DNA from 2 places in the Pseudoalteromonas sp. ABV4_021 genome. Region 2 is predicted to be linked to the other one. Evidence: predicted binding sites of a transcription regulator. Region 2 holds the regulator's gene; the other holds the start of a gene.
What was found. The regulator sigma-54, encoded in region 2, starts transcription at its own class of promoters, with help from an activator protein. The targets are predictions, from matches to a motif close to GTTGGCACGNNNNTNGNNT.
Positions count from the first base shown of each region.

Region 1 (7,679 bases), on a different contig from region 2:
TTGGCCAAGATAAACCTGTTTTTGTTTATAAACTGATTTGCCAAAACAGTATTGAAGAAAAAGTACAGCGCATGCAGCAAGAAAAAGCCGCATTAGCCGAGCGCTTTTTCGATAGCAATAGCCACGGTTTTTCTGATTTTAGTGAACAAGATCTACTGCAATTAATTGGATCGTAATTTTTTTAAATAAATTTGAACTTAACTAAAAACGGTAAGTCTATTACTACAGATGACATGATAACTTTGCTGTTGTTGTCTCAATCCATCCCTGGATTAAATGATTTCCCGTTGATTACTAAGTTAGTAATTTTTGGCCAGCCCCATTAAACAATGTGGCTGGCTTTTTTCATTTTATTTGGTCAAAATAGTTTCAAATAATAAAAATTGCGTCATCAAAGGCATACACAATGCGCTGGGAAGATATAAAACGCTATCAAGTAATTGAAGCGCTTTTATTATGGGAAGGTAAGCTAAATGCTCGCCAACTCATGGATTACTTTGAAACGAGCCGCCCCACGGCACAAAAATACATTTCAGAATACAAGCAGCTTAATCCAACTGGATTTGAGTTTGTGAGCCAGCAACGTGCACACATTGCCAATGTCGATTTTACGCCGCAATTTATTGATTTAGAATTCTCAAGCTATCACGCGCTTTTTAATACTCAAGGCGAGCAGGCTGTTACATCACTTGTTGAAACATTACCGCAGGTACACCGCAATATTAGCCCGCAATTAGTTAGGCCTATACTGCAAGCAATCCGTTATCAACTACGTTTAGATATTGGCTACATTTCACTTTCGAGCCCTGAATTTGAAGACCGAATTATTCAGCCCCACAGCTTAGTGTTTGACGGTACACGTTATCATGTACGTGCATTTTGCGAGAAAAACCAAGATTATCGCGATTTTGTTTTGTCGCGTTTTTCCGGGGAATTCGCATTTGAGGGAGAAGCCACGTTTGATGAAGCGCATGATACGCTGTGGCAAACTGAAGTTACGCTCGTGGTGTGTCCGGATCACCGTTTAACTGAGTTGCAAAAAAAGGTGATTGCACACGATTACCAAATGACAGAGCAAAAGTTAGAACTTAAAACTCGCGCCGCCTTGTTAAAATATTTGCTACAACATTTACGACTGGATATTTACCAAGCGGCCGCTGAGCAACAGCAAATCGTGATCGAGCCTGAATGCCGAAAACAGCTTGCACCATACATTAATTAATTCTAAACGCATATTAAAAAGCCATAAGGGTTAAATATGGGATCATTAATATACCAACAAAAGTAACTGCCCCCAGAGCGTTACTCTGCAATAAGGCTAAAAGCTGCTGATTTCGGGCTGTTCTCGCTTCGGAACATTGTTTTACTAACTCTGAAATTTGGTACTCTTTTACCGCGCTTTTTATTAATTGCTGCTCTACTTTTAAGAGTTTTTTATAGCCGTTTTGTGCGCTTAAAAAGTTATCTAATGTATTCATAATAAAGCCTTTTTATAATTCAATTCGTTTGCTTAAGTTAATTAAAGCCAACTTTTATTTAAAAATAAATAGACCGATTTTTGACCTGTAAAAGATGTTTACAGATCACTTTTTTACTAGGCAATAAACCACTTTTTTACTTACTCAATGGCAATCTGGGTGTAAAAAAGTTTTACAGGTAATGATGTAAATAATTGATTTGTGTGCGGCATAAATGGCAAAAAAGGTATACTAATCACGTCTTTTCAAATAGGAATCGCTTATGCAAGCCTTGTTAAACCAACCTGAAATAGTGATCACAGCGTTTTTATGTCTTTTTGTGGTGTTTTTAGTGACTATTTTGGTGACTGTAGGTCGTTCTAAAAACAAAATCGCCTTGCTACAAGCCCAGTATTTGCAAGAAAAAGCAGGGTTAGAAGAAAAATTGGCGGATCTTGCAAAAACCTCAGATCAAAATTTTACCAACTGGCAGCAAGAGCAAGAACGTACCAATCAACTGCGTATTAAGTACAGTGCATTGCAAACACGACTTACTGAACGAGAACACAGCTATCAGCAGCAATTAGCGAGCTTACAAGATGCTAAAACTGAACTTAAAAAGGAGTTTTCATTGCTTGCTAATCAAATATTTGAAGAAAAAGGGCAAGCGTTTAAATCGTTAAACCAAGAGAGCGTGTCTAACTTACTAAAGCCAATGCAAGAAGAGCTCAGAGGCTTTAAACAAAAAGTTGAAACCATTCATAGTGAAGAATTAAAACAGCGCTCAGAACTAAAAACAGAACTTGTGCATTTACAAAAATTGAATCAAGCCATTACTTCACAGGCTGAGCAACTTACCACTGCATTACAAGGACAAAAGAAAACCCAAGGAAATTGGGGCGAATTAATGCTAGAGAATATATTAGAAAGTGCAGGACTTAGGGTTGGTGAAGATTACCAACGCGAATTTCATGTTAAAGCGTTGGAAGGAAATTACCGACCTGATGTGGTGGTGTTTTTACCACAAAAGCGCCATTTGGTCATTGACGCCAAAACTTCGTTGAATGCCTACACGCAATATGTAAATGCAGACAATGAACTGGTTGCAGAGCAAGCATTAAAACAACATGTAATGGCCGTAAATGCACGCATCGAGGAGCTTGCAAGTAAAGGATATGACAAACTACCAGGCTTAAATTCACCTGAGGTGGTGATTTTATTTATGCCAATTGAATCGGCTTATGTTGAAGCATTGAAATACCAACCAGACCTTTATCAACGTGCTATTGAAAAGAATATTTTAGTGGCTACACCAACCACGCTTTTAACAAGCATGAATATTGTGCGCCAATTATGGCGTTTTGAAGAGCAAAGTAAGCATAGCGCTGAACTCGCGCAGCGTGCAGAACGTTTTTATACTAAGTTAAATGGCTTTTTAACCAGTATGCAAGGCGTTGGTAAAACTCTTGATAAAGCAAAAGAAGGTTACGACCGCGCATTTGCACAGCTTTACTCTGGCAAAGGTAACTTAATTAAGCAAGCAGCTGAATTTAAAGAACTAGGCGTAGCTGTACAAAAAGAACTGCCAAAAGAACTCATTGAGAAGGCCGAGCTTGAATTAAACTTTGAGCAAAGTGAGTAAGTTATAAAAGTACTAAGGGGAAGTGTAAATCCCCTTTACACTAATTCTTCGTGTTCACTCCGTTTCAATTATCTATGTCGGAGACTTATGTAAATTCAATTTTGTGAACACATTCTATGATTATATAAATTGCCTAATTGCAATCACGTGGCCAGTAATATTATTGTTTAATCGATTTTAACTTCACCTTTTACATTATCGATATTTAAATCGCCAGAACCAGCGTCTTCAACAATCAATCCACCTGCACCGTTAACGGTAATATCGCCGGAGCCATCATCTACTTTAACTGTGCCCGTAACATTTCTAACAAGTAAATCACCTGAACCATCGTCAATGGTAACTGCACCTTTGGTGTTTTCAACCTGGGTATCACCCGAGCCATCGTCAATTTCAACGTCACCATGAATATTGCTGATGTAAAGTGAGCCAGAGCTGTCGTCGACGTATACTGATTTACCGCCATCAATGGTTAAGTCACCAGAGCTATCGTCTACCTTAATGGTGTTACTTAAGCCGTTGATTGTAACATCGCCAGAGCTATCATCGAGTTCGAGTGCCAGCTTGCTTGGCATGGTGATGACAAGGTCGATGCTATGCCCTTGGTTGATGTGAATACGCAAACCATCTTGAATATCGTGTATTGCAACGAGTTTTGCAGTATCACCAGATTGAGTTAAAGAAAGTTCGTAATTTAGATCTTCGCTGGTATAAATGTCGGCATTCACTGTAATTTTATCGCTACTGTCTGAACCTATAATTTTAAGTGAGCCAGCACCGGTTTCGGCGATAAGTGTAGATAATTGACTTGCATTTAGCACTAATTCTCGCTCGATGTGAGTATCTGCAGAATTGGTGTTTCCACCGATATGCACAATACAACCTGAAAGAAGTGTTGCCATGGCAATTGCTGAAAGTGTTTTATACATGATGTTCCTTTCTAATGAATTATTTTTATTATTCATTGTCGTGTTGAGTGACTAATAGCAATTTGAAGCAATCACTAGGCCAAAATTCAACTCATTGAATAATATAGTTTTATTCTTATTTAATAAAATAAAGAAAACAATCAAACGAATTATTAGTCATTTTTGCCATTCGAACTTTGCCATTTTGACCAACTTTGCGCGTTCACGTCATATTTACTGTATTGAATGTTTTTTAAAAGTGTCATTTATCTTTCATATTTGTTGGCTAATTTTATCGCCGAATAACAGCTCCAAATTTAAGAGAATATTGTTATGACAAACATGATCCGTGCTGGACGTCGAAAGTTTTATGACGATGAACATTTTGCCGGTGGCATTGAGCGTTCTGGCTTTTTTACTATTTCAGAGGCTAATTTTTTAGTTGAATACGGTGACACATTAAATGGATTAAGCGCAGGTAATTTAAACCCTGAATCTGCTGCTGAATCGGAATTTGTGGCCTGTATGCAGTCTAATATTGCGTCTAACAGCTATGAAGTAAAGCTCTGGCGAAAATACATAAAAGCTGTTCATAGTGTGACGCACAGAGCCAGTGCGAATAGTTCACGTACAGAACAACATTATTCATTTGAGGGATATGATGAAGCGTAGTTTGCAACAAGATAGCTATTTAGAAAAAACAAAAGTTGGCCGAAAATCAAAGCGCGATAAGCCGAAAGCCAAATTTGATAATAAAAATAAGCGTAAAAAATTTGATGATTATGATTGGGATGATCGCGATTAATAAAAACGCTTAATCTTTGATGATAATTGCGGCCGGAGTTAGCTCTCTGGCCGCTCTTATTTAACGTGGCGTAAACTCGGGTTTTAGTAAACCAAAGCACGTTAAATCGTGATATTGGTTTTTCCAAAAACCACTTGCGCGGCGGATCCCCTCTTGTTTAAAACCAAGCTTTTTAAGCACTGATTCAGATGCGCTATTACCCTGCATGGTATCAGCCTGAATACGATATAGTTCACCAAATGGTGAGTTGTCTGAATAAGCCAGTCTAATAATCGCGTTTAGCGCTTCAGTGGCATATCCTTTCCCCCAATGATCACTAGCAAATTCATAACCAATCACTGTATTGTGCATTTTTGAATTAAACGAATTAAAACCACATGTGCCAATTAGCTCGCCAGTTTCTTTGAGGCGAATAGCCCAACGAATGCCCTCTTGCTCTTTAAATCTTTGATTAAAGAAATCTATTAAATCAAGAGATTGCTGCTTGGATGTAAACGCTTCAATATTATAAAACTTAACCACAGCTTGATCTGAAAAAATTGAAAATAACCTATCGTTATCATCGATTGTTAGTGTGTTTAGTGTTAATCGTGCAGTGTCTAAATTTGGAAATTGTAGTTTAGTTTGCATTAGCACTCCTTGTTACTCTCGCATGGGTTAGGCTATTTGAATGAGCAAAATAACCCACATTGACAGCACTGAAATCACGGCACCCCAAAACGTTAACATGCGATGCAGTACATTGTTGTAGGTAAGGTGTACAAAGGCCTGTAAAGTTCTAAAAGTGACAAAACTCCAAGCCAAAGTGAGTGCTAAGCCATTCGTAATTTCTAGGCTCACAAACAAGGTAGAGACAACATAAAATAATACCGGTACTTCGAACATGTTGTTAAAACAACGCGTTGATGTGGTTAATTTTTCGGGTATGTCTTGGCCTTCCATCGTGCGATAGTATTTAATTTTCACACTGCCATTTTTAACGCTTTTAATACGAGTAGTAACGGCCACAATACCAACGGCAAACGTTAATATAACCATTCCAAACATTGCATAGATCATACAGAGCCTTTTATTTGTTTAATTATTTAATTCTGATCTGAAAGATCGTTTATCTTACTTATCCTAACTCCTTTTGTAACACAGAGGCGACTACGAAATACATCGCTTTTTACTGTGAAACACTTCTGATATTCAATGCCATATGTATTTTGAATAAAGTCAGGAAATTATTGGAGGGCTTTGTATATCCAAGTGATTTAAATTTTCGAGGTTTGGCGTCAATTACAGTAATTCCGTTATACACGTTTGTAGCTTAATCATTTCGTCACACTTCTTTCATACACTGCGCTAAAAAGTCAGATTTATTATTGTTTATGCGTATTTTATTTGTGTCTCGAAATAGCAGTCATGCTAAATATTACCGAAAATTGGTAAGCAAACTGAACCTAGACGCGCAACTTCATATAACTGGTTGGCCCCGTTTAGGGGCGTTGAAACACACAAAACATTTGGCAAGTTTTGATAGTAGTGAAATGCTAGCGCATCATTTATTGAGGAAACAAGCGCGTCACCCTGCATTATTTTCATCAAAGCTAGTTTGTCAGGTATTTCGTGGATACTTAAAAGCAATAGAAACGTTGCGCTTTTTAAAATTTATCGATTTATTCCAAGCAGAGCAGCCAGATAAAGTGGTTGTTTGGAACGGCAAAAAGCTACCAAATCAAACAGTGGTATGCGCCGCTGAATGTTTAAATATTCCGGTGATGTTTTTTGAAAATGGCTTAGTACCTAACACTACATGCTTAGACCCCAAGGGAGTAAACTACCTATCGAGCTTGCCAAAGCTGCCAGAATTTTATTTAGAACGAGAACTTTCAGGGGTTGCGCTCGCAGCGATAGAACAAGCAAAAAACCATAAAAATCGCATTAGTGACAGCGCGGAAGTAGCACTTCCAGAGCATTATATTTTTGTGCCATTTCAAGTACCAAACGATACCCAAGTAGTGGTTCATTCACCTTGGATAAAGAGTATGGAGCAGCTATTTTGGCAAGTAATGCAAGCGATTGATGCGTTGCCACAAAGCAACCTTAAAGTGGTATTTAAAGAGCACCCTAACTGGCCAAAAAAATTCACGCATTTACATAAAGCCCATGATAAAGCGATCTTTGCCAATGGGGTAAAAGCGTCTGAATTGATAAAGCGGGCTGAGGCGACAATTACCATTAATTCAACCGTTGGATTAGAAACCTTGCAACTAGGCGGTAAGCTTATTACGTTAGGTAATGCCTGTTACGCTCTACCTGGCATGGTATTACCCGCAAATTCGCAGCAACAACTTGTTGAACAATTGAAAGAAATTAACAGTTGGCAACCCAACACACGGTTAATTGAACGTTTTCTTGATTATGTAAACGGGGTTTACGCTATTCCACAAGCATGGCGTCGCGCCGATAAAAAACATATCAAAGCGATAGAGGCAAGAATTCTAGGAACCGATGAGTTTTCTCTACAAAATCAAATATAAGAGTAAAAGCAGTTAGTTTCGATTAGATGGGAGTGTCTGTGTTAATACGTGCACAGACACTATGGATAGGAGGCTTCTTATCGTTCCATCGCTTCGGTTAATTTGCGTTGATTCGCTCTATCAAGTTCTCGTTGTTGACGCTCGGCATTAAGCTGTTTCTCTTTTCGTTCTTTGCTACCAATTTTATAACCTTTTTCGAATGCAGATCGCATTTCAAAAGGACAAATTTCATTTGTCTGCAGGCCTTCTTGACCGAGTTTATAGCCATTTTCATACATACAGTATTCTTTTAAGCCATTAGTGTAGCCTGCTATAAATAACTCTTTCGCATCACTTGGCATA
Region 1 is NZ_JBSWVB010000002.1:1,051,104-1,058,782, reverse strand. It holds gene ACXAFE_RS18840 (DEAD/DEAH box helicase) at 1-176, shown strand, start outside; gene ACXAFE_RS18835 (helix-turn-helix transcriptional regulator) at 407-1,222, shown strand; gene ACXAFE_RS18830 (hypothetical protein) at 1,236-1,478, opposite strand; gene ACXAFE_RS18825 (DNA recombination protein RmuC) at 1,741-3,099, shown strand; gene ACXAFE_RS18820 (DUF4097 family beta strand repeat-containing protein) at 3,267-4,028, opposite strand; gene maoP (DUF413 domain-containing protein) at 4,341-4,679, shown strand; gene ACXAFE_RS18810 (hypothetical protein) at 4,669-4,812, shown strand; gene ACXAFE_RS18805 (GNAT family N-acetyltransferase) at 4,873-5,442, opposite strand; gene ACXAFE_RS18800 (MAPEG family protein) at 5,470-5,871, opposite strand; gene ACXAFE_RS18795 (capsular polysaccharide export protein, LipB/KpsS family) at 6,303-7,337, shown strand; gene ACXAFE_RS18790 (DUF2799 domain-containing protein) at 7,415-7,679, opposite strand, start outside.
Region 1: a site for sigma-54 is predicted at 4,094-4,112, ahead of ACXAFE_RS18820 (DUF4097 family beta strand repeat-containing protein). Genes of this name have one in related genera too.

Region 2 (7,679 bases):
TTGTCGACAATAACGGATTACTTTCAGGTATTTTTACCGATGGTGACCTACGCCGGATTTTAGAACAACGCATTGATATTCACGCTACAGCTATTTCAGAAGTGATGACTAAACAGTGTACAACAGCAAATGAATCGATGCTTGCTGCTGAAGCCTTAAACATAATGGAACAAAAGAAAATAAACGGTTTGCTTGTAGTTGACCAGCAACAACAGCCTATTGGCGCACTTAATATGCAGGATTTACTTAAGGCAGGTGTTTTATGAGTTTAACTGCATCACAACAGCTTTTTAACGAATTATATGCACAAACCAGTGCTGACGTATTTGCAAAAGCAAACAAAATTAAACTGTTAATTTGTGATATCGATGGCGTATTTTCTGATGGTCGCATTTACCTTGGTAATGATGGCGAAGAACTTAAAGCATTTCACACTAAAGATGGTTTTGGTATTAAGTCGCTTATCAATAGTGGCATACAGGTTGCGGTAATTACTGGGCGCAACTCAAAGATTGTGGAAAACCGCATGAAAAGCCTTACTGTTCAGCATATCTATCAAGGGCAAGAAGATAAAATTGTCGCTTTTAATAACTTAAAACACACGCTATCACTTGATAACGAAAACATTGCTTATATTGGCGACGATAGCCCTGATTTACCCGTAATGGAATTAGTAGGCTTTGCCGTAGCAACCAATGATGCTCATCCTCTGGTAAAACGCATCGCTGATTATAAAACTACCATGCTAGGCGGTTTTGGCGCCGTAAGAGAACTGACCGATTTAATTATGCTGAGCCAAAACAAAACTCTCAGCCATGCAGGCAGTAGCAGCTAATGTCGGCGCGTATTGCACTTACTATACTTTTCACCATTGCTATGGTTTGGCTTTGGTTGCCTTACTTCTTTACACCTAAAGAACCAAAACCGATTGTTGAAAACGTTGCCAGTATTCCTGATTACATTGCAACCGACTTAAAACAAACCAACTTTAATGAATCTGGTACTGTTAGCCATAAAGTAATGGCGCGAAAAATGTCGATGTATCAAGATTTAGGTTTTACCCACTTTGAAAAACCACAATTTACTATTTTTTCAGAACAAGGTGTGTGGCAGCTCACAGCCGATGAGGCCACGCTCTACAATAACGAAAAGCTCATTTTGGAACAAAACGTTATTGCCAAAAGTCTAACGCCAAATATCATGCTCAATACAATTGAAGCGGCAAGTGTAGAATATTTAATTAATAGCAAACTAATGACTTCTCAATCCGAAGTAAAAATGACAGGTCCGGGACTTGAAATTAAAGGACAAGGCCTCAATGCTAATTTAGAAGAGCAAGTTATTAAGTTAATAAACCATACAAAGACCACTTATTATGACCAATAACATGACGAATTTACTGTCAATCGCTGGACTAGCTTTCACTTTGTGTATCACAAGTGGACACGCTATCGCTGAGCAGATCAAACTTAAGCATCCACTTGAGATTGACGCCGATGAGCAAGCTGCTCGCTTAAAAGAAAATGTCGGTATTTTTCGCCATAATGTACAAATTAAGCATGGCAATATGACCATCACCGCCGATTACCTTGAAGCACATAAACGAGCTGAGTTAGGTGATAACCAGCAATTACTTATTGCCAGTGGTGATCCGGTAAAATTTAGTGCTGAACAAGAAGATGGGTCAATCATTGTCGCAAGTGCTAAAAAAGTCACTTACGACGTGGCTAAATCATTATTTACAATGTCTGGTAGCGCTAAATTTCAACAAAATGGCGACATGATGTCAGCAGATACCATCATATATGATCGCGCAGCTGAAACGGTGACCTCTAAAAAAGCTGAAAACTCAACTAACCAAGTAAAAACCATCATCAATACGCAAAATGAACAAGGCGGACAATGAGCACATTAATTGCCGAAAAGCTGGCTAAAAGTTACAAATCACGCCAAGTGGTAAAAAATGTTGGTTTAGAAGTGAAAGCTGGCAGTATTGTTGGTTTACTTGGCCCTAACGGTGCCGGTAAAACAACGACCTTTTACATGATTGTTGGTTTAGTACCGAGCGACAATGGCGTTATTCGCATTGATGATAATGACATTACACTGCAACCAATGCATAGTCGCGCCCGTTTAGGCATCGGCTATTTACCGCAAGAATCGTCGATTTTTAGAAAGCTTACTGTGTATCAAAACATCATGGCGATTCTAGAGACACGCAAAGAACTTAATCGTGTGCAACGCGAAGAAGCGCTCGATGATTTATTAGAAGAATTTAACATTGGCCATATCCGAGATTCACAGGGTATGGCATTGTCGGGCGGTGAACGTCGTCGTGTGGAAATTGCGCGCGCATTAGCCGCAAACCCCAAATTTATCCTGTTAGATGAACCTTTTGCTGGTGTTGATCCTATTTCAGTGATAGATATAAAGAAAATAATTGAGCATTTGAAAAATCGCGGTATTGGCGTATTAATAACGGACCACAATGTGCGTGAAACCTTAGATGTATGTGAGAAAGCCTACATTGTTTCTCACGGCGAATTAATCGCATCAGGCACGGCCGAAGACGTTTTAAACAACCAAAAAGTACGCGATGTGTACCTAGGTGAACAATTCAGACTATAGTAATAGTTATAGGCCTTGAATTTGGAATTGAATTGTTAACTAGCGGCTTGAAATCGAAAGAAGGATTAGAATAACTACATGAAGCAATCTTTACAGCTTCGCCTTGGGCAGCAACTAACAATGACTCCACAATTGCAACAGGCTATTCGCCTGCTGCAACTGAGCACGTTAGATTTGCAGCAAGAAATTCAAGAAGCGCTTGACGCCAATCCTTTACTTGAAGAAGACATTGACTACAGTGACGATAAACAAAACAACGAAAACACTGAGTCAAACAAAGACGAATCATTAAACGGCGATGATGTTGAAGCAGCGCCAAGCCAAAGTGAAATTGAATCAAGCGACGCACTTAGCAACGAGAATATCTCTGACGATTTAGCTATGGATGTGTCGTGGGATGATTATATCAGCGCCGCACCTGTTTCTGTCAGTAACGCCCCAGCTCCTGATAACGATACTGTATATCAAGGCTCAACCAGCGAGTCATTGCAAGATTACTTAATGTGGCAATTACGCTTAACGCCGTTCAGCGACACCGACGAGATGATCGCAACCACTATTGTTGAAGCGGTAGACGATTCAGGTTATTTAACACAAAGTAGCGAAGAAATTTTAGAAGCGGTACAGCAATCTGACGACCAAGAGCAAATTGAACTAGATGAAATTGAAGCTGTGCTTAAACGAGTTCAACTCTTTGATCCTGTTGGTATTGCTGCCCGTTCGTTACAAGAATGTTTATTGATCCAGCTCAATCAGTACGACAAAAATACCCCTTGGCTAAATGAAACAAAGAGCGTAATCTCAAACCATATGGAACTTTTGGGGTTAAGAGACTATCGTACCATAATGAAGAAGACCAAACTCAAAGAACCTGAGTTAAAAGAAGTCTTAACATTAATACATAGCCTTAATCCAAAGCCAGCTGAAAGCATCATTCATGAAGAGCCAGAGTATGTTGTTCCTGATGTTTCAGTAAAGAAAATTAAAGGACGCTGGCGCGTTGATTTAAACAACGATAGCATGCCAAAGATCCGCGTGAATGAACAATATGCTGCGCTTACTCGCTCAATGAAATCAAGCACTGACAGCCAGTTTATTCGCAACCATTTGCAAGAGGCTAAATGGTTTATTAAAAGCTTAGAAAGTCGCAATGATACTTTATTAAAAGTAGCCAATTGCATTGTTGAACAACAACAGGCATTCTTTGAATATGGTGACGAAGCAATGAAGCCTATGGTTTTAAACGACGTTGCCGAAATGGTCGAGATGCATGAATCGACTATCTCGCGTGTAACAACGCAAAAATACATGCATACACCACGTGGCATTTACGAGCTTAAATACTTTTTTTCAAGCCACGTTAGCACGGAAAATGGGGGTGAGTGTTCATCTACCGCGATTCGAGCACTGATCAAAAAGCTAGTTGCGGCGGAAAATCCTGCTAAGCCATTAAGCGATAGCAAGATTACCGATTTACTAGCAGAACAAGGAATTAAAGTGGCGCGACGCACTATCGCAAAATACCGTGAGTCGCTATCCATACCACCGTCTAATCAGCGCAAGAGCCTGATCTAGACCAAATAGAAGGAAAATGCTTATGCAATTAAACTTAACAGGTCGTCACGTAGAAATTACTGATTCTTTAAGAGACTATGTCACTAACAAATTTGCAAAACTAGAGAGGCATTTTGATCACATAAATAACGTGCACGTTATTCTAGATGTTGAAAAGTTATCACAAAAAGCAGAAGCAACGATGCACGTTAATGGCGGTGAACTGTTCGCATCTGAAGCACAACAAGATATGTATGCAGCAATCGATGGTTTGGTCGATAAACTAGACCGTCAAGTAATTAAGCACAAAGAGAAACTTTCTCGCCACTAAAATGAAATTAACCGATATTATTGCTGAGGACTGCGCTAAAACCGCGGTCCTTTTTAATAGCAAAAAAAGACTGTTTGAATTTATTAGCGACCTTGCCCATCAGCAAGCACCTGATATTACTTCTCAAGAGTTTCTTGAAGCCTTGCTGCAACGCGAAAAACTAGGTAGCACGGGTATTGGTAAAGGCCTCGCCATTCCTCATGGCCGCATTGATGGCCTACAAAATACCATTGGCTTTTTAATTGTAAATCAGTCACCTATTCCCTTTGATGCTATTGACGATAAAGATGTTGATATTTTTATCGTACTGCTCATACCAGAACAAAAGTGCCAGCAACATTTGCAGACTTTAGCCACCATCGCTGATAAACTAAAAGATAAGCAGTTTTGCCGTCAACTACGTCACGCTGAAAATAATCATCAGCTATATCAAATCATTAGTAGTGAGGCGAGTTAACTAAGGGAGATGTAAGTGCAACTTATTTTAGTCAGTGGTCGTTCTGGTTCAGGAAAAACAGTCGCACTCAGAGTATTAGAAGATCTCGGGTATTATGTTGTCGACAATATTCCTGTTAATTTATTGCCTTCGTTGATCCGCTCAGTTTCAGATAAATACGATAAAATTGCAGTGAGTGTTGATGCTCGCAATATGACTAAAGAGCCAGAGGAAATAGAAGAAGTACTCGACTATTTACCTGGTTTTGCAACGCCAACCTTATTTTACCTTGATAGTGATGATAGCACGCTAATTAAGCGCTTTTCAGAAACGCGCCGCTTGCATCCGTTATCACTGAATAATATCTCCCTAGAAGAAGCAATTGAAGCGGAGAAAAAACTGCTCGATCCTATCGCCTCGCAAGCAGATATTTTTATCGATACAACAGGCTTAAGTGTTCACCAACTTGCCGATAGCATAAGAGAGAAAGTACTCGGTAAAAAATCAAATCAGTTAATTATCACGTTTGAGTCATTCGGTTATAAGCACGGTATTCCAAAACATGCTGACTATGTTTTTGACGCCCGCTTTTTACCTAACCCGCATTGGGAACCAGCACTTAAGCCATTAACAGGATTAGACAAACCAGTGATCGACTTCCTTTCTAGCCAGCCTGTGGTTCATAAATTTGCATGGCAAGTGCAAACCTTTATTGAAACTTGGTTACCACATTTAGAGCGTAATAACCGTAGCTATTTAACCGTTGCAATTGGTTGTACTGGCGGCCAACACCGTTCAGTTTATTTAGCGCAAACACTGGCTGATAGCTTCGCCAAACACCATAAAAACGTAAAAGCACACCATCGTGAGCAAGTAAGCAAATAAGCAGAAGTGACTACTATGCCAGTTGAAAAACGTTTTTTAATCGAAAACAAGTTAGGGCTGCATGCTCGCGCTGCAACCCAACTTGCAAAACTCGCAATGGCATTTGATGCAAAAATTAGTTTATCCCAAGGTAGCAAAACGGCTGAAGCTGATAGTGTATTGGGCTTAATGCTATTAGAAAGCTCGCAAGGTAAAGAGGTGTTAGTGCGTTGTGAGGGGCCAGACCAAGAGCAAGCGTTACTTGCCATAGGCGATTTAATTCAAGCTAAGTTTAACGAAGGCGAATAAACAGCTAACTTAGTTAAAACATTTTTCTGCAATAATGCTACAATAAATTAGACGTAAGTTAACTCTAATAAATCAAAGAGTTGCAATCATTCACTCCAACCTTCAATAAATAATAGGGTGAACATGCCAGAAGCGCTAGAACAAGACTACTCACAAACACAACTACATGAGGTTACAAAAGCCCTAAGTAGCGGCATGTTTGTGCATGTTCGACGCATGTTAGCACATATGCCACCGTGTGATATTGCTTTATTGTTGGAGTCTTCACCGCATAAAAGCCGTACTGTTTTATGGCAATTGGTTGACCCTGATCTGCAAGGTGAAACCCTAGAAGAGCTTTCTGAAGATGTGCGTAACGGTATTATCGCGCAAATGGATCCTGCGCTAATTGCCGCTGCAACGGAAGAAATGGATGATGATGACCTTGCAGAAGTGTTACGTAGCTTACCCGATACCGTATACCAAGAAGTATTGGGCTCAATGGATAAAACAGATCAAGAGCGAGCGACATTTGTTTTATCTTATGAGGAAGAAACCGCAGGTGCTCTAATGAGTACCGATACCATCACGATTCGCCCTGATGTCACGCTTGACGTAGTTTTGCGTTATTTACGCTTAAAAGGCGAATTACCAGAAGGTACCGATGAGCTTTATGTTGTCGATAAAGAAAACAAGTTTTTAGGCGATATTCAGCTTGCGACATTATTGACAAAAAGTCCGTTACTCACTGTACGTGAAGTTATGGATAATGAATCTGAAGCCATCCCTGTTAGCATGGGTGAGTCAGAAGTTGCTCAATTATTCGAACGTCATAACTGGATTTCAGCCCCAGTTATCGACGAAGACAGCCAATTACTTGGCCGTATAACCATCGATGACATTGTTGATGTAATTCGTGAAGAAGCCGAACACAGTATGATGAGTATGGCGGGTCTTGATGACGAAGAAGACACCTTCGCGCCCGTTGTAAAAAGTACCAAGCGCCGCTCGGTGTGGCTTGGCGTAAACTTAATTACTGCTATCCTCGCTGCATTTGTGGCAGGTTTTTTCGAATCAACGTTAGGTATATTACCGATTTTAGCTGTACTTAACGGCATTGTGCCTTCAATGGGGGGGATTGCCGGTAGCCAAACGCTCACCTTAGTTATTCGCGGGATGGCTGTTGGCCACATTAACGATGCCAACCAGCGTTGGCTAATTGGTAAAGAAATAGCGATTGGTATGCTCAATGGTGTGATTTGGGCAGTGTTAATTGCTTCGGTAGTAGCGCTTTGGCAGTGGGACTTCACGCTCGGTTTAGTGATTGCCTTTGCGATGTTTATGAATTTATTTGCCGCAGGTTGTGCCGGGGTAACAATTCCGCTTATCTTAAAGAAGTTAGATATCGACCCAGCACTCGCTGGCGGGGTAATTCTAACAACAGTAACAGATGTAGTAGGTATTTTTGCCTTCCTTGGCACTGCAACCTACTTCCTGCTACCGTGATATAAGCACTTACGCTTATATCACCTTAGTTCTACTTCTTTGGCAGTAAGGTATACTCGCCAACAAACTCAG
Region 2 is NZ_JBSWVB010000001.1:2,809,150-2,816,828, forward strand. It holds gene ACXAFE_RS12995 (KpsF/GutQ family sugar-phosphate isomerase) at 1-266, shown strand, start outside; gene kdsC (3-deoxy-manno-octulosonate-8-phosphatase KdsC) at 263-835, shown strand; gene lptC (LPS export ABC transporter periplasmic protein LptC) at 835-1,386, shown strand; gene lptA (lipopolysaccharide transport periplasmic protein LptA) at 1,388-1,906, shown strand; gene lptB (LPS export ABC transporter ATP-binding protein) at 1,903-2,628, shown strand; gene ACXAFE_RS13020 (RNA polymerase factor sigma-54) at 2,707-4,203, shown strand; gene hpf (ribosome hibernation promoting factor) at 4,226-4,513, shown strand; gene ptsN (PTS IIA-like nitrogen regulatory protein PtsN) at 4,515-4,970, shown strand; gene rapZ (RNase adapter RapZ) at 4,986-5,834, shown strand; gene ACXAFE_RS13040 (HPr family phosphocarrier protein) at 5,850-6,122, shown strand; gene mgtE (magnesium transporter) at 6,246-7,607, shown strand; gene ACXAFE_RS13050 (bifunctional GNAT family N-acetyltransferase/hotdog fold thioesterase) at 7,639-7,679, opposite strand, start outside.